Regions from separate parts of the Pseudomonas nanhaiensis genome, predicted to be linked through region 2. Evidence: predicted binding sites of a transcription regulator. Region 2 holds the regulator's gene; each other region holds the start of a gene.

Region 1 (7,232 bases), 1.0 Mb from region 2:
GCCTGCGTCTCGAAAATCAGCGCATTCGCGAACGCCTCGAGCGGGTCAACCGCGAACTCGAGCATCATCTCAAGGAGCTGAAGGACGATCAGGCCGCCGGGCGGCAGGTGCAGCTGAACATGCTGCCGGCTTCGCCGTGGAATAGCGGCGAATACCGGCTCGAACATCGGATCATTCCTTCGCTCTACCTGTCCGGCGACTTCGTCGACTACTTCCGGGTATCGGACACACAACTTGGCTTTTACCTTGCAGACGTCTCCGGTCACGGCGCTTCCTCGGCGTTCGTCACGGTTCTGCTGAAGTTCATGACGACGCGTCTGATGTATGAGCAGCGCAAGCAGGACACGTCCGGCCCCGTCGCTTTCAAGCCGTCGGATGTGCTCGGTCACATCAATCGCAGCCTGATCGCCTGCAAGCTGGGCAAGCACGTGACCATGCTTGGCGGTGTGATCGACGAGGCCACTGACACCTTGACCTACAGTATTGGCGGCCACTTGCCGCTGCCTGTGTTGTACGCGGACGGTCAGGCGCGGTATCTGCTGGGCAAGGGTCGCCCGGTCGGTCTGTTCGAGGATGCCAGCTACGAAGACCATCAGATCGAGCTGCCGGAGCGGTTCAGTCTCACTCTGTGTTCGGATGGTGTGCTCGATTGTCTGGAAGGGGCTACGCTTAGGGAAAAGGAACAGCGTCTGCCCGCTCGGGTTGCCGAGGCCGGTGGCGAACTGCGTCGCTTTATGGAGCGGCTGGGTCTGGATGCGTCCAGGCCCATGCCGGACGACATTTCAGTCTTGGTGCTTAGCAGGAACCCGGCATGATGAGTACCGGCAAGATCCAGTTCGCGGAAGCGGAGGGAACCTTCGTCCTCAAGTTCATTGGCGACGTGAGGCTGACGCTCTGCGCGGCGCTGGATGCCTACATTGAAAAGATCTTCAGCGCCCTGACGTTCGAGTCGATCATCATTGACCTGACTGAAACCGAGGGCATAGACAGCACGTCTCTGGGTCTGCTCGCGAAACTGTCGATCCTGTCCAAGCAGAAGGTCGGTCTGTTGCCGACCCTCGTTTCCGATCACGAAGACATGAACCGACTGCTCTACAGCATGGGATTCGATCAGGTGTTCAACATTGTTTCCAAGGCCGCCCCGAGCAATGCGGAGCTTGAGGATCTGCCAGGCCAGATCCTTTCCGAGGAGCTGGTGCGCGACAAGGTGCTGGAGGCTCACCGCATTCTGATGAACCTCAACGAGAACAATCGCGAAGCCTTCCGTGACCTCGTCAGTTCGCTGGAATCAGGCCGCTGACGCCGCCCGTTCCGCCATGACTTTCTCCAGCCTGATCTGATCGGCCGCGAAGGTGCGGATGCCCTCCGCGAGCTTTTCCGTGGCCATCGCATCCTCGTTGTGTTCCCAGCGGAACGTTTTCTCGTCGAGCTGCTCGAGGGCGTCTTCGCAGCCGCTGGTGAGCAGGGGAGAGGGCTTGAGTTCGCCCTGCTCTTCGGCGAGCTGGGTGAGCAAGGCTGGGCTTATGGTCAAGCGATCGCAGCCGGTAAGCGCTTCGATCTGCCCGATGTTGCGAAAGCTCGCGCCCATCACCACTGTTTCGTACAGGTGCTGCTTGAAGTAGCGGTAGATGCGCGCGACAGACTGTACGCCCGGATCGTCGACGCCACTGAAATCACGCCCATCCCGCTGCTTGTACCAGTCATAGATGCGGCCGACGAAAGGCGAGATCAGAAACGCGCCGGCGTCCGCGCATGCCTGTGCCTGAGCGAACGAGAACAGCAGCGTCAGGTTGCACTGTATGCCTTCCTTCTCCAGTTCACGCGCGGCTTGGATACCTTCCCAGGTGGAGGCGATCTTGATCAGTACGCGATCCCGGGTGACGCCGAATTGCTCGTATCGCTCGATCAGATTGCGGGCCTTGTCGAGAGTCGCAGCCCGGTCAAAGGACAGTCGGGCGTCAACCTCGGTCGACACCCGGCCCGGTACGAGCTTTACAATCTCGCTGCCAAGGGCGACCGAAAAGTGGTCGCATGCCTCGGCTACCGGATTGGCGCTGGTCTTTGCCCGTGCGATGGCGTCGTCGAGAAGGTGATGATAATCGGCCTGACCGGAGGCTTTGAGCAGGAGGGACGGGTTGGTGGTTGCGTCCTGGGGGCGGAGCTTTTCAATCGCCTGGATGTCGCCCGTGTCGGCAACGATCAGGGTGTGCTGCTTGAGGCTGTCTAGTTTGCTTGTCATCGGTAGGGTCATGTCAGTGGGTATGTCCTGACCTTACCTCAGCGCCGTCAGGCGGGGCAATCCCGCTGCTCCAGACGGGCATTCATCGCGGCAGTCAATTCATCATAGAGTGCAAGCGGGTCGTGGCAACGGTGAATCTCGCTGCTCAGCTGGCGACGGAAATGTCGGGCACCGGGCAGACCCTGGAAGAGCCCCAGCATATGTCGGGTGATGTGGTGCATCTGACCACCCTGATCAAGGTGCCGCACTATGTACGGGCGCATGGCGTGCAGTACCTCTATGCGACCGGGCGCCGGAGAGGTATCGCCGAACGCCAACTGGTCGATGGCGGCAAGCAGGTACGGATTGTGATACGCCTCCCTACCGACCATGACGCCATCAACGTGCCCGAGCGCTTCCTGCATGCTGGCCAGCTCGGTGAACCCGCCATTGATGATTATTTCGAGTTGGGGAAAGTCGCGTTTGAGTTGATGCACGACTTCGTAGCGAAGGGGTGGGATGTCCCGATTTTCCTTCGGTGAAAGACCCTCGAGGATGGCGATGCGCGCATGGACGATGAAGGTGTCGCAGCCGGCTTCATGAACGGTGGCGACGAAGTCATGCAGCTGTGCATAGCTGTCCCGCCCGTTGATGCCGATGCGGTGCTTGACGGTGACGGGCAGGGAGCAAGCGTCCAGCATCGCCTTGACGCCGTCGGCAACCAGTTCGGGATGGGCCATGAGGCAGGCGCCGATCAGGTTGTTCTGAACCCTGTCGCTGGGGCAGCCTACGTTCAGATTCACCTCGGCGTAGCCATACCGTTCGGCAATCGCCGCGCACTGGCCCAGCTCCATCGCATTGCTCCCGCCGAGCTGCAGCGCCAGCGGCTGTTCAGCGGCAGTAAAACCCAGCAGCCTCTCACGATCGCCGTTCAGAACGGCTCCGCTGGTGACCATCTCGGTGTAGAGCAGGGCATGCCGGCTGATAAGACGAGCGAAGTAGCGGTAGTGCCGATCGGTCCAATCCATCATTGGCGCCACGCAGAAGCGCCGGGACGGGCCGGGGCGGCGAAGAGGGGGCGTATGGGCTGAGCGTGGCATGGCGTGTCCGGCGGGTCGACAAACAGCCGGCTATTTTGCCTGATCGCGCCAGCGGTGCAACCACGGACCGATCAGTGAAAGCGACGCCCGGGTGGGCGTCGCTCATGAGGGATCAGGTACGGAAGCGGCTTACCAGTCCGTCGATCTGCTGACCGAGCTGCGCAAGATGCTGGCTGGCCTGCGCGGTCTGCTGGGCGCCGTCAGTGGTCTCCCGAGCCAACTCCGCTGCCTCGGTCACGTTGCGGTTGACGTCTTCGACTACGGTCGACTGCTGCGTGGTTGCGCTGGCAATCGAGGCATTGAGCGCCACCATCTGCTGCATGGACTGGGCGATGAGGTCCAGCGCCTCACCAGCAGCATTGGCCTGCTCGACGCTCAGCTCGGAGTATCGGCTGCTTTCGTTGATCACGTTGACCACGGTCTGCGTGTTGGTCTGCAGTTTGGTGATCATGTTGTGAATTTCTTCGGTCGACTTCTGCGTGCGTTGAGCGAGGTTGCGTACTTCATCCGCTACCACAGCGAAGCCGCGACCCATCTCACCGGCGCGTGCCGCTTCGATTGCTGCGTTCAGGGCGAGCAGATTCGTCTGCTCGGCAATGTTGCGGATCACGTCGAGCACCGAGGTGATCTCGTTCGCATCGGTGGACAGCGTTTCCATGTGGGCAACCGCGGTCTTGACGCTGGTCGACAGGTGACCGATCTGTTCGATGGTACGGGTGACCTGGGTACGCCCGTTGTTGGCGCCTTCGTTGGCGTTTTCTACTTCCTGGGCAGCGGCGTTGGCGTTCTGCGCGACGTCCTGGACGCCGTAGGTGATCTCGTTGATCGCTGTGGCCATCAACTCCATCCGCTCCGATTGCCGGGTCATGTCGCGCAGGCTGTTGTTGCTGATACCGTCGAGCTGCTGGCTGGCGCTGATCAGCTGGCGGGCACTGTCACCCAACTGCTGGACCAGGCTGCGCAAGTTGCCGGTGAACTGATTGAAATGACGGGCGATGAGCGACAGTTCGTCATGAGCGTCGTCGTCCAGTTTGCGGGTCAGGTCACTTTCGCCGCTGGCGATGTTGCGCATCGCCTCGACGATACGGTTCAAAGGTTGCGAGATACTGGTGCCGATGATGTACAGGATGATGACCATGATCACGATCAGCCCAAGCACGATGGCCGACGACTGCAGGGCCTGCTGCACCACCTTGGCGCGCATGTCATCCAGAAAGATCCCGGTGCCGACCATGTAGCCCCACGGGGTAAAGTGCTTGAAAGCGGCAAGCTTTCGGGACCCGGGGTCTTCCCCGGGCGTCTGGCCGGGCTTGGCCCAGCTGTATTCGAAACTGGCTGTGCCTTCCTTGCGCGCCAGTGCCACCATTTCCTTGATCACCGATACGCCATGCTGGTTGTTCATGGTCGAGAGGTCGGTGCCCTCGGTCTGGGGTGCGAAGGGGTGCATGATCATGATGTTGTTCATGTCATTGATCCAGAAGTACTCGTTGCCGCTGTAGCGCAGCCCGCGCAGGGCGGTGAGGGCTTGCGACTTGGCTTCGGCTTCGCTTAATTCGCCGCGCTGTTGCATGCCGTGGTAGTGGGCAAGCAGATCGTGCGCCACTTCCACCAGATGTGTCGCCTTGGTCACTTCGCCGTTGCGAATCTCCGTGCGCAGGTGGGTGAGTGACACGGCTTCCAGAGCCAGCATGCTGATCAGGGCCACGATCAGAATCAGCCAGATCCGTTGACGGATGTTAATGCTGCGCAACAGCTTCATTGAGTCTCTCCCACTTCCTGCGATCTTTATTCTTCTGTGGCGTCCGGTGTATCGGGCCCGAGACAAGCCGTTAAGAGCTATATCGACACGAGCCGTTAAAACCTGAATGTTTTTTTGCGTTGATATCGTTTTGACGTCAGATTATTGGCCGATGCAATCCGTTACCGCAACCTCCTTTCGGCGGCAATCAATCCAGCCGATGAGTGGTCAAAACAGAGGTCAATTCTGCCAGCGAGCCACACAGCGCACATAGCTCGCCTATACTTCGATGATGGCGCCATGCCATTACACTTACAAGAGAATGCTATGTCGTTACTCGGTCGCGCGCTTTTGCTGTGGTGCATGGCCTCATGCGCGCTGGCAGAGCCGGTGCCCGTGCGGGTAGGAGGGTACGTTTTTCCGCCGTTCGTTCAGGTGAGCTCGGATGGTGAGTGGAGCGGCGTCACACTGGATGTCGTCAGTGAGCTTAATGCCATGCAGAGTGCGTATCGGTTCGAATTCGTTCCGACTGCGGCGGCCCGTCGCTACGGTGAGCTTGAAGCCGGCCATTACGACATGCTGTTTTTCGAGAATCCGGCATGGGGCTGGCAGAGTGAAGACATACAGAGTCTGGAGGGAGCGGTGCTCGGCAGGGCGTTGTTCATAGCGCGGGCGGTGGACGGCCGGGGCCAGGAGTATTTCGACGTCCGTCAGGATAAGCGGATTGCCCTTTTCAGCGGCTATCACTACGCCTTTGCCGGCTTCATAGCCGACCCGGCGCATCTGCGCGATGCGCACAATGCGGTGCTGACATTCTCGCAGGAGAGCAATATCCAGATGGTGTTGCGCCGGCGGGTGGACTTGGCCGTGGTCACCGAATCATTCCTTGAAGCCTATCTGTCGCGTCATCCGCAGTATCGCAGCCGTCTGCTGGTAGCGGACGAAGCGGACCAGTATTACCAGCATTTCCTGGTGATGCGCAGCGGGGCGGAACCGGGTCTGGAGCGAATGAAGGCGTACCTTGATCGATTGCAGGATTCCGGCGTGCTGGCACGAATACTCGAACGCAACGGCATCAACCAGGCGCAGCCGTAGCCAGCGGCAGCATACGCTTCTTGCTACATCTGTCCCCTTGGCAGCGCCTACGGTTTGGTTAGAATGCGCGCGTCGGCACTTTCCAGTTCGATCCGGGTCTACCCGTCGTCTCCCCCCCAAAGGATTCCCTATGTTGTCGCTTTACAAATTGTGTTCTGTCACTGCGCTATGTGCCGCAATCGGTTTTCAGAGTTCCTTCGCGTTTGCCGAGCGAGAAGTTTCGGGTGAAATGGCGTCTTCTATAACGACCTCGGAGGATCTGGCCGGCCGCGTGGTGATGGGCTGGATCGAAAAGGGCCGTATTCTTCCCGAGCGTGCTGCGGTCAAGATCAAGGTCGATTCGGGCGCGCTCACATCATCCATGCATGCGGTGAACATCAAGAAGTTCAAGCGAAAGGGCAAGGACTGGGTACGCTATGACGTGCCAGTGCGCGATGCCGAGTCCGAAGAGATGGTCACCATGGAATTCGAGCGGCCGGTGTTCCGCCGCGTACTGATTCGTGGCGCCGGTGGCGAGGAGCGCCGTCCCGTCGTGAAGATGTCGATCTGTCTGGGCGATCAGGTGTATGAGGAGCAATTCACTCTGCGCGACCGTGGCGACATGACCTATCCGGTATTGATCGGCCGCCGCACCATCGAACACATCGGGCTGATCGACGTTTCGCAAACGTTCATGCTGCCATTGGATTGCCCCAAGGCTGCCGATGACGACGAGCGAAGCAAGCAAGCCCGAATGAAGGCGGATGAATCACTGGTCGATGACAGCCATATCGACGACCCTGAGGAAGAGTCGGACGACAGCGACGACTGATCGCCGCAGGCGGCCCGGTTCCGGGCCGCTCGCCTTTTACCACATCAGATCGTCTGGCACCTTGAACGCGGCGTAGGGATCGTCTTCACCCGGCGCGTCCGATTCAACCTTGGCAATGACGACCGGCCAGTGCGGTACGCGCTCCATCACCTTCTGCGCAACATCCAGAGGGATGAGTTCAAGATTGCCGGAAAGCCGCACGATCGCCAGTTGCCCGCGGCTGAGCCTGTCGAATTGCTCGGCGGTCACGTGGATTTTCTTGATCTTGTT
Region 2 (7,232 bases):
CAGTTCTTCATCACCGCTGGCTACGCCGAGACGCACCAGGCGGTTACGGACCAGCACCAGCTCGCCGACCATGTTCATGATCTCGTCGAGCCGGGCGGTATCTACCCGAACGGTGGTTTCGGCAGCATTGGCGTCGGCAGCCGGCGCGGGCGCAGCAGCCTTCGCCGGTGCGGCCTGAGTCTCGGTTTTCAGGGCCTCGGGCCTGGATACGGCCTTGGGCGCTGGCTTCGGTGCGGCCTTGGCCGGCGCCACACTTGCTTTCGGCTCGGCAGCATCTGATTTACCTGGTGCAGCGCCAGCGCCGTGCAGCTGATCGAGCAGTGCTTCGAACTCGTCATCGCTAATGTGATCGTCGACGCCGCTTCGCTCCACCGCCGGCTCGGCACCGGAGGCTGCAGAGGCCGCGGGCGCAACGCCGGGCGCCAGACCATTGCCATGCAACTGGTCAAGCAGCGCTTCGAATTCGTCGTCGGTGATGTTTTCGTCCGAGCCGGCTGCCACCGGAGCGGCTGGTTGGGATGGCTTGGGCGCTTCAGCTACGACAGGGGGCTTGCCGGCACCGTGGAGCTGATCCAGCAGTGCTTCGAATTCTTCATCGGTGATCTCGTCGCCGGCACCGGCTGCAGCAGCTGGCGGCTCTGCCGTCGCTGCGGGAGCTGGCGCGTCGCCGCCGTGCAAGGCATCAAGCAGCTGCTCGAACTCGTCATCGGTTATATCGCCGTCTGCGTCGTCCGCAGTGGCACCGGCCATCTCGAGTTCCGGCGCGGGGGTGGTGACGGCAGCGACCGCAGGTTGGACCGCAGCCACTTCTTCACCAGCGGGGTGAGCCAGCACGGCAAGCGCCGCGAGCAGTTGCGGATCGGCCGGCGTAGGGTCTTCGCCCTCACGGACCTGGGCAAACATGCCATTGACTGCATCGAGGGCCTGCAGCACCACATCCATCAGCTCGGAGGTGACCTTCCGCTCACCCTTGCGCAGGATGTCGAAGACGTTCTCGGCGATATGGCAGCAGCCGACCAGAGCATCGAGCTGAAGAAACCCTGCACCGCCCTTGACGGTATGGAAGCCGCGGAAGATGGCGTTGAGCAGATCCATGTCCTCGGGACGGTTCTCCAGCTCCACCAACTGCTCGGACAATAATTCGAGGATCTCTCCGGCTTCCACCAGGAAGTCCTGGAGGATCTCTTCATCCGCGTCGAAACTCATGCACCCACTCCCCTAGAAGCCAAGGCTGGACAGAAGATCATCAACTTCGTCTTGTCCAGAAACCACGTCTTCTCTTTTATCGGCATGAATCTGCGGACCTTCACCCCTGTCCGAGGTTTTTTTCTCTTCGCGTCGTGAATCGTTGTGATCGATCCCCGCCAGGCGATCGACCTGACCGGCCATGCGCACCAGATTGACCAGGCTTTCCTCGACATCATGAACCAGCGCGGTTACACGCTTGATCACCTGACCGGTAAGATCCTGATAATCCTGGGCGATGAGGATGTCATTCAGATGCCCGGAGACCTGGGCGCTGGATCTCTCGGTCTTCTCGAGGAAGTCGCCCATGCGCTTGTACAGGTCGCGAAACTCGGTAGCGGCCATTTCCCGTCGCTGCAGACGCTCCCAGTCTGCCCTGAGCGCCGAGGCTTCCTGGCCCATGTCGGAAACGATGGGCGCGCTGCTCTCGACCAGATCCATGGTCCGGTTGGCGGCCTTGTCGGTCAGCTTGACTACGTAATCGAGACGGTCGGAGGCGTCGGAAATCTTCGATACCTCGTTGCTGTCGCCGAGTGCGTGCGACGTGTCGATCTGGAAGTTGACGATGGCGTTGTGCAGCGCGCGGGTCAGCTGCCCGACCTCGTGATACAGGCCGCGGTCGCGCGCCTGATTGATCGCGTGAATGACGAGAACCGCTTCGCCGAACTGGCCCTTCTCGAGGTACTCGACCAGTTGCCGTGCGTTGTCCTTGAGGGAGTGTTCGAATTCCTGAGCAGTCGCCTGGCCGGGATCCTTGCTTAAAGCCATAACCTGTACCCCGGATTACTTAGCCTGGACGCGCTCGAAAATCTTCTCGATCTTTTCTTTCAGCGCCTGCGCGGTGAACGGCTTGACCACATAGCCATTGACCCCGGCCTGAGCGGCCTCGATGATCTGATCGCGCTTGGCTTCAGCGGTGACCATCAGCACCGGCAGGTGCTTGAGACGCTCATCGGCGCGCACGGCGCGCAGCAGGTCGATCCCGCTCATGCCAGGCATGTTCCAGTCTGTAACGAGAAAATCGAAGCTGCCGCTCTGCAGCATCGGCAACGCCGTATTGCCATCATCGGCTTCCGCCGTGTTGGTGAACCCCAGGTCGCGCAGCAGATTCTTGATAATACGTCTCATCGTCGAAAAATCATCAACGATGAGAATCTTCATGTTCTTGTCCAAGTCGACCTCCGTACAAACCAGGGAAAGTGCAGGTTCGCACTCGCTAATCAGATGCTAATGGCCTTGCCAGCCTTGTCGTTGTTGCGGTGCTGGCTACCCGGGCATTGTCCGGATGCTGGCGATAAAATCAATCGTTGCGCCAATCGGCCAGGCGCGCCCGCAAACGCGCCGCACACTGACTGTGCAACTGGCTTACACGGGACTCACTGACGCCGAGGACGGCGCCAATTTCCTTGAGATTCAGTTCTTCGTCGTAATACAGCGACAGCAGCAGCTTCTCACGCTCCGGCAGGCCGTCGATCGCGTCGACCAGCGCCGAGCGAAACCGCTCGTCCTGCAAGCCGCCGTAGGGTTCATGATCACCGTGCGCGTCGGCATCGCCACCGGACTCGAGCAGATCCTCGAAGCTGAACAGTTTGCTGCCGGCCGTGTCGTTGAGAATCGAGTAGTAATCCTCGAGGCTCATATTGAGTTCGGCAGCGATCTCGTGATCTTTAGCGTCGCGGCCCAAACGGCCTTCGACATTACGCATCGCCTCACTGACCATGCGCGTATTGCGGTGGACCGAACGCGGGGCCCAATCGCCCTTGCGCACCTCATCGAGCATGGCACCACGGATGCGGATACCGGCGTAGGTTTCGAAACTGGCGCCCTTGCCGTGATCGAACTTGCGGGAGGCTTCCAGTAGGCCGATCATGCCGGCCTGCATCAGGTCCTCGACCTGAACGCTGGACGGCAGCCGGCCCAGCAGATGATAGGCAATGCGCTTGACCAGTGGCGCGAATTGCTCAACGAGGCGGTCCTGTGATTCGGCAGAACTTTGGGCGCGGGTATACATGCGTACTCCACTGGCCGATGCGTTCATAGCCCCGACCCTGTCTGCTGCACCAGACGTTCGACGAAAAACTCGAGGTGCCCGCGTGGGTTGGCAGGCAGGGGCCAGGAATCCACTTTCTGCGCAATGCCACGAATGGCAATGGAAGCCTTGCTGCGCGGGAAGGCGTCATACACTGCCCGCTGCTTCTGTACTGCCTTGCGCACCGCTTCATCGAAAGGCACTGCACCGACATATTGCAGTGCAACGTCAAGGAAACGGTCTGTCACCTTGGTGAGTTTAGCAAACACCGTGCGACCTTCCTGCGGCGTGCTCACCATATTTGCGAGCACGCGGAAACGGGTCATGCCGTGATCCCGATTCAGCAGCTTGATCAGTGCGTAGGCGTCGGTGATCGACGTGGGCTCATCACATACCACGACCAGCACTTCCTGCGCCGCACGTACGAAGCTGACCACCGAATCGCCGATTCCTGCAGCGGTGTCGACAATCAGCACATCAAGGTTGTCGCCGATGTCGCTGAACGCCTGAATCAGGCCGGCGTGCTGCTGCGGATTGAGATTGACCATCTTCGCCGCACCGGAGGCTGCCGGCACGATGCGGATGCCACCCGGACCGGCGATCAGTACATCTCGCAGATCACAGGTGCCTTCCAGCACGTCGGCAAGCGTCGCCTTGGGCTTGATACCGAGCAGCACGTCGACGTTGGCCAGGCCAAGGTCGGCGTCAAGCAGCACCACGCGCCGCCCAAGCTCAGCCAGAGCGAGGCTGAGATTGACCGAAACGTTGGTTTTGCCGATCCCGCCCTTGCCGCCGGTGACCGCGATAACCTGAACCGGATGTTTGCTGGCCATCTATGTCGATTACCTTGTCTTAGAATTCGTTAGCTTGCCCGCTGGGTATGCAATATACCCGCAAACACGTCGGCCATGGCCTGATCTGCCGGGGCTTCGTTGCCTGCCAGACTGACCGCCCGGCTGACCAGCTGATGACCCACAGCCTTGTTTATATCGTCCGGAATGCGCTGGCCATCTGCCAGATAGGCTACCGGCAAACCCTGCTCCATAGCCAGCCCCAGAGACTCGCCAAGGGTAGCCGCTTCGTCGACCTTGGTCAGGATGCAGCCGGACAGACCGCAAGCACGGTAGTTGTGAAACGCTGCCTTCAACACCCGATACTGGCTGGTCGCCGCGAGCACCAGCATGGTCCGCACCCGCGCGCCCTGCGCGGCAATCTCGGCCAGCTGGCCGCGCAACTGCGGATCCTGCGCCTGCAGCCCGGCAGTATCGACCAGTACCAGGCGCTTGCCGGAGAACTCGTCGAGCACGTCGCTCAGACTGTTCTGTTCATCGACCACCCGCACCGGCACGTTGAGAATACGACCGAGGGTACGCAACTGCTCATGCGCGCCGATACGGTAGGTGTCCATGGTGACCAGCGCCACATGCTGGCTGCCGTGCTTGAGCACGTAACGCGCCGCCAGCTTGCCCAGGGTCGTGGTCTTGCCTGCGCCCGTAGGACCGACCAGAGCTATGACACCGCCCTGCTCGATCAGCTCCTCACGCAGCGTAGGAATACTGTGCGCCAGATGCGCCAGCAACAGGCGCCAGGCCTGGCGCACGTCGGTGACGTCGGCGACCTTGCCCAGCAGTTCCTTGCACAGTTCAGCTGGCAGGCCCAGCTGGGTCAGGCGACGCCACAGGCTGGCCTGCCGCGGCTGATGCTGGTTCACCTGCCCCCAGGCGAGGCTGCCCAGCTGAGTCTCGAGCATCTCCCGCAGGCCGGCGAGTTCGGCGCGCATCGCGCTGAGACCGGCGCCCTCTTCCGCCACCGGCGTGGCAGCCGACGGTGCAACAGTTGCAGCTGCCGGCTGGCTGGCCTGCTCGTTCTGCATGCGCGCCAGAAGCGCCTGAGCAACCGGCGATCCACTCTCGACGGCCTGACGCATCGTCTCGCCAAACAGTTGACGGTTGACCTGAGGACCACCGGAGGCGCGCTCACCGGATTCCAGCTCGGCCCGGGCGCTGAGAATCTTCTCCTGGGTCTTTTTCAGTTCCTGGCTCAGGCCCGGTGTCGGCGGGGTCAGACGCGGCGCTTCGTAATCCAGCGCGGCGGTTAGCTCGACGCCACCCACTACCCGGCGATTGGCAATGATCGAGGCATCCGGACCGAGTTCGTCCCGGACCAGCTTCATCGCCTGACGCATATCGGCGGCAAAGAAACGTTTTACTTTCATGGCTGACCTCGATTGTCCTGTTGCCTGGCGGGTTGCGCCGAGCAGTCATTGCTGAGCTTTATTGCTGGCCGACCGTCGCAACGATGGTGACCTGCTTGCTGTCCGGTATTTCCTGGTAGGACAGTACGTGGGCTCCGGGTGTGGCATACCGCACAAACTTTGCCATCATCCCGCGGATCGGTCCGGCTACCAGCAAAATTGCCGGCTTGCCCTGGACTTCCTGCCGCTGTACCGCATCGGCCAGGGAGCGCTGCAGCTTCTCAGCCATCCCCGGCTCGAGCATGATGCCTTCATCAGCACCCTGTCCGGCCTTCTGAATGGTCTGTAGCAATATCTGTTCCAACCTTGGTTCGAGGGTGATCACGGGAAGCTCGGAGTCAAGCCCGACAATGCTTTGCACGATCGAGCGCGACAGCTGGACCCGGACCGCCCCAATCAAGGCGCCAGGATCTTGACTCTTGCCAGCGTTGTTGGCGATGGCCTCCGCGATGGTCCGTATGTCGCGCACCGGCACCTGTTCCTGCAGCAGACCCTGCAGCACCTTCAGCAGACCGGACAGCGAGATCATCCCGGGAACCAGCTCTTCGGCGAGCTTGGGCGACGCCTTGGCCAGCACCTGCATCAGCTGCTGCACTTCCTCATGACCGATCAGTTCGTGGGCGTGCTTGTTGAGGATCTGGTTCAGGTGCGTGGCAACCACAGTGCTGGCGTCAACGACGGTGTAGCCGAGTGACTGGGCCTGATCCTTCTGCATCGGCTCGATCCACACTGCGTCCAGACCAAATGCCGGATCCTTGCCGGCGAGCCCCTTGATCTCGCCAAAAACCTGACCCGGGTTGATCGCCAGTTCGCGATCCGGATACACCTCCGCCTCGGCTACCCCGACACCCATCAGCGTGACGCGATACACGTTGGGCGCCAGATCCAGATTGTCGCGGATATGTACCGAAGGCATGAGAAAGCCCATGTCCTGTGACAGCTTCTTGCGCACGCCCTTGATGCGCGCCAGCAGCTGACCACCCTGGTTGCGGTCGACCAGCGGAATCAGGCGGTAACCGACTTCCAGTCCGACCATGTCGACCGGAGTGACGTCGTCCCAACCCAACTCACGGGTCTCCGGCCGCTGTACGGCGGGCACCTGCGCTTCCTGCCGCTCGACCTCGGCCGCTGCCTCGGCCTTGGCCTTCTGCTTGACCGAAATGTAGTACGCACCGGCTGCGGCCAGGGCGCCCAGGCTGAGGAAGGAAAAGTGCGGCATGCCGGGAATCAGACCCATGATGACCATGATCGCTGCTGCAAGGGCCAGTGCCTTGGGCGTGGCGAACATCTGGCGCTGAACCTGTGCGCCCATGTCTTCGGACGTCGAGACCCGGGTAACCATGATCGCCGCTGCGGTAGACAGCAGCAGCGAAGGAATCTGCGCCACCAGGCCGTCACCGATGGTCAGCAATACATAGATGCGACCGGCATCGGTGAAGCTCAGCCCGTGCTGCGCCATACCGATGGCCAGGCCGCCGATGACGTTGATGAAGAGAATCATCAGACCGGCGACCGCGTCACCGCGGACGAACTTGCTGGCACCGTCCATGGAGCCATAGAAGTCGGCTTCCTGGGCAACTTCCATGCGGCGCAGCTTGGCCTGCTCCTGGTTGATGACGCCCGCGTTGAGGTCCGCGTCGATCGCCATCTGCTTGCCAGGCATGGCATCGAGGGTGAAACGCGCGCTGACCTCGGAGATACGCC
Region 3 (7,232 bases), 1.2 Mb from region 2:
CACTGGCGCGTAGCAGGATCGGAATCAGCTCGTCTTCTTCGCGGAACAGGCTGACCTGCGAGCCTTCGCTGGCGACTGCCAGCGACCGCGCCACCGATTGCCGGGTCAGCCCGGCCTCGGCAAGGCGGTCCAGATCCAGCAGCGGCCGAAGGACCGAGACACGCTCGCGCCAGTCATACCGCACATTGATGACCTGACCTTCGGTTTCCAGCAGGCGAACACCGGTCTCGGCCAGCTCTCGCAGCGTCTCGATGGACGGCCCGCTGATGCGGGCTTCGAGCTTGGCCTCCGGGTTCGGCCCGAACAGAAATTGTGTCGCCGCGACGTCCATCGCGGGATAACGGCTCGGCAGTTGCTGGTTGAGCTCCCGTACCAGAGATCCGATGGCTTCTGCATCCTCCACGCGCACCAGCAGGTGCAGCAGCGACGAGTTCGGTTGTTCTGGCGTATAGGTGAGCATGAACCGCGACGCACCGGCGCCGACAAAGGTCGATACGTCGGTGACGCCATCAAAGGATTGGACGAAGCTGCGCACGTCTTCCGCTGTTCGGCTGGTATCCCGAATGTGTGTGCCCTGCGCAAGGAATCCGGTGACGTAGAACAAGGGTGTGCTTGAGGGCGGGAAGAAGCTCTGCGGCAGACGGGAAAAGGCGAAGCCGCTGGCCACTGTCATGAGCACCAGCGCGACCACGGTTATCAGACGAAACCGCAGGACGAACCGGGCGACCGTCCGGAAGCGATCATACAGCGGGCCGGAGTAGCTCTCAGCCCCGTCAGCCTCGGCGTCAGAGCGATTGCCTAGCAGCAGCTCGCACAGCAGGGGGACCACCAGCAGGGCGATGATCCAGCTGAGCAGCAGCGAAACCGCGATGACGTAGAACAGCGAGAAGAGAAACTCGCCGGTGGTGTCCTGCGACAATCCGATGCCTGCGAAGGCCAGGATGCCGATGATCGTCGATCCCAGCAGTGGAATCTGCGTCTGCTCGAGGGTCTTGCGGGATGCCTCAAGAACGCTCAGCCCGCGCTGGCGTTGCACCAGTACGCCGTCACAGACCACTACTGCATTGTCCACCAGCATGCCCATGGCAATGATCAGTGCTCCGAGGGAGATGCGTTCCAGCTCGATGCCGCCGATCCACATGACCAGCAGCGTCCCGAGTACTGTGAGAAACAGCACGGCGCCGATCACCAGCCCGGCACGCAGGCCCATCGCCAGGCAGAGAACGCCAACGACGATGCCCACCGAGAGGAACACGTTGAGCGCGAAGCTGTTGACGGAATCGTCGACCACCCGGTGCTGTTGATAGATCGGATGCAGGGTCGCGCCCAGCGGCATGTTCGGGGTTTCGGCCTCGATGGTCGCTTCGACTCGCTGTCCGACCTCGACGATGTTGCTGCCGGAAATACCGCTTATGCCCAGGGTGATGGCCGGCTCGCCATTGAAGCGGACAATCTGTGCAGGGCGCTCGGCATAGCCGCGCTCGATGGTCGCTATCGAGCCGAGACTGACGGTGGCCTGACCGCGTCCTACCGGGAGCGCGCGCAGGGTGTCGAGTGTGTTGAAGTCTCCGCTGGGGCGCAGCCGCACATACAGTTCACCTGCGGGCACCCCACCCGCGTCCACCACCGCATCCGCGTCCGCCAGCGCAGCGACGATCTCTTCCGGCGACAGGCGCAGGGCAGCCAGGCGGGCTTCATCGACCAGCACGCTGATGCGCTCTTCCTGCTCCCCTGCCAGCTCCACCTGACCGACGCCTTCGGTGGTCAGCAGTGCCAGCCGCAGGGACTTGGCCGTGTCGTGCAGTTCACGCAGCGTCAGGCCCTCACCGGTCAGCGCGTAGTACACGCCGAATACGTCGCCGAAATCATCGTTGACGACAGGCGGCGGCGCGTCCGGCGGCAGATCGCCGCGGGCGCCGTCCAGCTTGTTGCGCAGCTCATCCCATATCTGCTCGAGCTCGTCACCGGTGTAGCGATCCTGAATTTCGACCTGAATCTCCGACATCCCGGGCATGGATCGGGAGCGGATCTCCTTTACCTGCGTCATCTGCTGGATAGCGGTTTCCAGCGGCTCGGTGATCTGCTGCTCGACCTCCAGCGCCGTGGCGCCCGGATACTGGAGGTTGACGATAGCCTGCTTGATGGTGAACTCGGGATCTTCCAGACGCCCCATTTCAAAGAACGCCATGGTGCCGCCAACCAGGCACAACAGGACCAGAAGCCAGACATTGACCGGCTTGTAAATGGCGTAGCGCGCGAAGTCCATGGGTCAGCGACGCTCCTGCGCGCGGACGCTGAGTCCGTCGGAGAGCTGACTACCTCCGGCTACGATGACCGCGCTCCCTCGTTCAAGACGCTCACCGCGAATGACCACGTACTCCTCGTGCAGGCTGACTACCTCCACGTCGCGTCGTTGCGCCTGGCCATCAACGGCTATCCAGATGAAGTGATCGCCAGCGGGGGAGCTCATCAACGCCGAGAGCGGTACGCGAAACCCTTGGGATTCGTCGGTTTCCTGCGCAGCAGGCCGGTTCAGGCGCACCCGCACGGCCATCCCCGGGAGCAGGGTGTGCCCCGCCGGCGGCTCGCCCTGGAGTACCAGTTGGTAGGTGCGCCCGCCGGGGGAGGGCTGGGTGCTGTGCTCCTTGTAGCGCAGTTCGATGCTGGCTCCGGAGGTGACCAGTTCGCCTTCGGCCTGCAGTGTCCGGTCGAGCGGCAGCGCGGAGGCCGCCGTCTCCGGAAGATCGACACGCACCTCGATTGGGCCGTCGCTCTGGATCGACAGCACAGGCGTACCGGCTGAAACGACCATTTGTGGCTCGACCAGTTGCGCGGCGACGGTGCCGGGAAAGGGGGCCTTCAATGTGGCATGTCCGAGATTGCGCCGGGCGGTGTCGCGTGCAACCTGAGCTGAAACGACCTGCGCCTGCAGCTGCTCGACAGCCGCCGGAGCAAGGATGCCCTCAGTCTGAAGCGTCCGCTTGCGCGCCAGATCAGCCTCCAGCTGTGCCACCCGTGCTTCGGCTTCGCGCAGCTGCAGTTGATAGTCGGTGCTGTCCAGCTCGGCCAGTGGCTGGCCACGTTCGATCTGCCCGCCCTCGTCGATCAGAAACCGCTCGACGCGTCCGGGGACCTCGAAAGCGAGCTGCGAAGACTCCGCGCTGCGCACCACGCCAGCAAAGCGCAGCGGACCGCTGGAGGCATCGGCTGGCTGAAGGGATTGCACCAGGGCTACACGGGGAGGTGCGTCGGCCGGGCCTTCCTCCGAGGAACAACCGGTCGCGAGCGCAGAACAGACAATCAGGGGACACAACAGCCGGAAAGCGGAGACGTTCGTAAGTGACATCCATGATCCTTATCGAAGGCGGTGGGCAAGGGGCGTTCAGATGCCTATCGATAGGGCCGTTGCAGCGTGTAAAAGTTCACCAGTGGGACAGTTTTGCAGGAATATCCGTCGGCCTGCTGAAGGTGCTGTGACGCATCACCTTCAGCGGTTGCGCACGTATCAGCTGAGCTCGTTGGCGAAACGCTGGACCGCGCCTACCACTTGCTTGGCGCCCGTCTGGATCTCCACGATGACGGTACCGGCCTGACTGGCCAGGGCCAGACCCTGAGCAGCCTGCTCCCGGCTGGTCGACATGTCCCGGACCGCTTCATCGGCCAGCGTCCGGTTCTTTTCCACCACGCTGACGATCTCTTCGGTGGCTGCGCTGGTCCGACCAGCGAGTTGACGCACTTCGTCCGCTACCACGGCGAAACCGCGTCCCTGTTCACCGGCCCGCGCCGCCTCGATGGCCGCATTGAGCGCGAGCAGGTTGGTCTGCGCGGCGATGCCGCTGATGGTCTGTACGATCGAGTTGATCAGCAATGATTGCTTGCCCAGCGCTTCGATACTGTGGGTCGCCGACTCAACCTCTGCAGCGACGCGTTCCATGGTCACCACAGTGTCCTTGACCACCGCTGCACCGCGTTCTGCGCTCGCATCGGTCTGTCGGGAAATGTCATAGGCGATCCGCGCCGCCTCCCTGACTTCCTCTTCCCGGGCCACCTGGTCGCTGACGACGCTGGCGAACTTGACGATCTTGTACAGATTGCCTTCGGCGTCGTAGACCGGGTTATAGCTGGCCTCCAACCACACGTCGCGGCCGCGACTGTCAATCCGTTGAAAACGGCTGGAGATGTATTCGCCGCGGTTGAGGGTCTGCCAGAAGGACTTGTACTCCTGTGACGAACTCAGCGCCGGGGTGCAGAACATGCTGTGATGTTTGCCAACGATCTGCTGAAGCGAGTAGCCCATCCCCTGCAGGAACTGCTCGTTGGCAGTGATGATGGTCCCGTCCAGCTTGAACTGGATGACGGCTGTCGAGCGGATGAGCGCCTTGATGAACTCCTCGTTTTCCTTCCCGCTCTGGATGTCCCGAGTCACCTCCCGCGCATGCCCCTTGATCGACTGCAGCCGGCCGTTCTGATCGCGCAACGGGAACCAGTCGATGTGCAGCCAGACCAGACTGCCGTTGCTGTGAATGTAGCGGTAGTCGTCGGCGATGGGTTCGAATCGGGCGATCGCGGCGCGGAAATTGTGGAAGCAGGGGAGCTTCGCCACGTAGGAAGGGACCAGTTCGGACAGGGGGCGGCCCTGCAATTGGTCGGCCCGATAACCAAGTGCGCGGGCAAAGTTGTCGTTGACCGAGGTCACCCGGACCTGCGCATCGAGCTCGATGAGCAGGGCATGGGCATTCATCTGGTCTGCCAGCTGCCGTGCCATGAACAACTCCGCTTCCTGGTTCTGCAATTGCTTTTTCAACTGATGATTGAACATGGCGATCTCTGACAGTGGGCATGCATAGGCTGCTATCGGCCCGGGCTGCCGTTTCTCTACCTCGTCGGCCTTGCCCGGATCGCCCGTTGCAGGAGCACCGGCGACCCACCGTCTCCGAAGCCGGTGGGTCGGACGGGGTTCAGTGCAATGGCAACTGTACGTTGCCGGTCAGCTTGACCGCGCTGGGTACGCGCGAAAAACCCAGTGTGTACTGCGGATGGAAGCCGTAAAGCATCAGACCGACCTCATCGCCATAGCGCAGCTCGGTGCTCACACCGACCAGTTCGGTATCGCGCGCGCCGGTCCCGCGCAGCGGCAGGATCTGATCGCCCAACAGCTCAGGGCTCAGGCGGAAGCGACGCTTGACGCCCACCCCGACAAACACCCGGGGATCCAGTGCAGCGTCGCCTTCTATGGTCAGATTCGCCAACGGCAGGCCAGCCAGCACCTGATCACTGCTGGCTCGGTACAGCGGAACGAAGCGAGGAGCCGTGCCAAGATCGGCGAGCAGTGCCGGTGGTAGGGTTTCGACCATTTCGGTGAGGATCGCGGTAACGCGGTCCGGGTCGACCGTGACCAGCCCGGTCAGTGCGCTGGTAAGCAGGCTGGCAGTATCCGCTGACAGTAGGCTCAGGACGTCAGCCAACCTCGCAGGATCAAGCTTGCCTAACAGGTTCAGTATCACGTCAATCGACGGTGGGCCGACGAGCAGATTGCCGCTGTCCATCGATACCTCCATGCCGCCGGTAGGCATGTCGTCGGCGACTACACTCTTGCCATTGCCCTGGGTCAGGCAGACCCGGGGAATGTCCACATTGCGCTGCAGCTTGCGCAGTTTGGCGTCGAGAAAGTCGTAGGAGAGGTCGGCGATCCGGTAGCGGGTGTCGCCACACTGCACGTCGTTATATAGCCCACCCAGGTTCGTCAGCCCGCCACCTGAACCGTCCTGCAGCGCAGGCAGCACGTGCCCACCCTTGGTGACCAGCAGGTAGGCATCATTGCCGGCCTCACGCAGGCAGTTGAAGTTCCAGGTCGCCTCATTGGCGTTGAACAACGTGTCGTTGACGCCCTGAATGAACAGCGCATCGACAGCCGGTGTACCAGCGCCGTCGCTGCGGGGTTGGCAGTACGCGCCCAGGCCGTGGCCGGCCAGGCGCTGCGCCGCTGCCTCGCTGGCCGTGCCCGAGAGCGACTCGGCATAGGACTGAGTCACCCACGGCGCCTGATCCGTCGCGGCAACACCTGTGAGAAACGATAGCCATGCCGTTTTTGGTACGCCTTCCGGGGTCAGGCTGTATGACAGGTCGTGCCAGGTGATGACGGGCACCAGCGCGTCAAACCGCGCGTCCACGCTGGAGCCGACCAACTGGAAGCCGCCGCCATAGCTGACGCCCAGCCCCCCGACCAGGGGGTCGCCGCGTAGATATGCCAGATGCGGCGCGAGATTGGCTTCTGCCCAGTCGAGCATCGCCTGAATGTCGCGGCCCTCGACGTCCGGGTCCTGAACATTAGCCTGGCCGCCGCTGTCGCCAAAGCCGCGCTGATCGAAGGTCAGGACGAAGTAACCCGAGTCCCATGCCTTGCGCGCAGCTTCGGTCAATGCGTCAGTCTCGCTCAGATCCGTCGAGCGGCTGCCGCTCCAGCCGTGGCTATACATGAGTAGCGGTGCAGGTTGACCCTGCTCCAGCCGCGGCTGGTAGAGGGTCATCGCGATCTCGGTTCCATCGAACGAGGTAATGGTGATGTCGTACTTCTGTTGGGCGATGGCGGCTCCGCCGCCGCTGATCGCGCCGGCGATCGGCCGGTCGTTGCCTGCAGCGTTCGCGGGGAGAGTGATTGCGCCGGCCAGCGCAGCACTGGCGATTGCAAGGCTCAGGGCTGCGCCGCGAGCGGCACCGAGGAAGGGCTTGCGAGTCATGATTGGCACCTCATTGTTGTTCTTTTTTCGAAGTGATATGCGAGTGGATCACACTCGGGAGGCTCTGCCAGAGCCTGACTCTGAGAACGAAGCGGCGAGGGGGAAGTTCCGGCTCCGTTGGAGCACTGCCTTGGCGGCTGGGCCTGCGACCGCCTGGTCAGGCCCGTGCCAGACGGGCGGAAAACGAAAGCGCAATTAGAGCATTTACTCGACAGACGGGTCAGAGCCGCTGTCGATCCGGGCCATGGCCTTACGGACGTCTCCGGCCTCGCCTGGCCGCACCAGCCGATCGACCTCCTCACCGTCACGCATGAAGATCAGGGTGGGCCAGAGCTTCACCCGGAACGAGCGACCAAGGCGCCGGCCGGGGCCGTCCTCGATCTTCAGATGCTCGACGCCAGGGTGACCGTCGAAGGCGGCTGCGATAGCGTCCTGGGCGGCGCGGCAGTGCCCGCACCACGCGGTACCGAATTCGATAACGACCGGTCCTTTCCG

What was found. The regulator FliA, encoded in region 2, starts transcription of late flagellar genes. The targets are predictions, from matches to a motif close to CTAAAGTTTNNNNNNNNNNNGCCGNTAA.
Region 1: KEM63_RS09810 (methyl-accepting chemotaxis protein) is a predicted target of FliA. The motif match lies at 5,157-5,184, and genes of this name have one in related genera.
Region 3: KEM63_RS16965 (methyl-accepting chemotaxis protein) is a predicted target of FliA. The motif match lies at 4,852-4,879, and genes of this name have one in related genera.

What each region holds. Positions count from the first base shown of each region.
Region 1 covers NZ_CP073751.1:2,177,750-2,184,981, reverse strand. Annotated here, with positions in the region: gene KEM63_RS09830 (PP2C family protein-serine/threonine phosphatase) at 1-815, shown strand, start outside; gene rssC (anti-sigma factor antagonist RssC) at 815-1,300, shown strand; gene tal (transaldolase) at 1,289-2,239, opposite strand; gene dusA (tRNA dihydrouridine(20/20a) synthase DusA) at 2,287-3,318, opposite strand; gene KEM63_RS09810 (methyl-accepting chemotaxis protein) at 3,431-5,077, opposite strand; gene KEM63_RS09805 (substrate-binding periplasmic protein) at 5,384-6,151, shown strand; gene rloA3 (retropepsin-like aspartic peptidase RloA3) at 6,381-6,962, shown strand; gene KEM63_RS09795 (DUF2058 domain-containing protein) at 6,999-7,232, opposite strand, start outside.
Region 2 covers NZ_CP073751.1:1,159,610-1,166,841, reverse strand. Annotated here, with positions in the region: gene KEM63_RS05310 (chemotaxis protein CheA) at 1-1,206, opposite strand, end outside; gene KEM63_RS05305 (protein phosphatase CheZ) at 1,219-2,013, opposite strand; gene KEM63_RS05300 (chemotaxis response regulator CheY) at 2,029-2,406, opposite strand; gene KEM63_RS05295 (RNA polymerase sigma factor FliA) at 2,546-3,283, opposite strand; gene fleN (flagellar synthesis regulator FleN) at 3,280-4,107, opposite strand; gene flhF (flagellar biosynthesis GTPase FlhF) at 4,137-5,489, opposite strand; gene flhA (flagellar biosynthesis protein FlhA) at 5,548-7,232, opposite strand, start outside.
Region 3 covers NZ_CP073751.1:2,323,548-2,330,779, reverse strand. Annotated here, with positions in the region: gene KEM63_RS10465 (efflux RND transporter permease subunit) at 1-2,266, opposite strand, end outside; gene KEM63_RS10460 (efflux RND transporter periplasmic adaptor subunit) at 2,270-3,346, opposite strand; gene KEM63_RS16965 (methyl-accepting chemotaxis protein) at 3,506-4,819, opposite strand; gene KEM63_RS10450 (CocE/NonD family hydrolase) at 4,959-6,737, opposite strand; gene KEM63_RS10445 (thioredoxin family protein) at 6,942-7,232, opposite strand, start outside.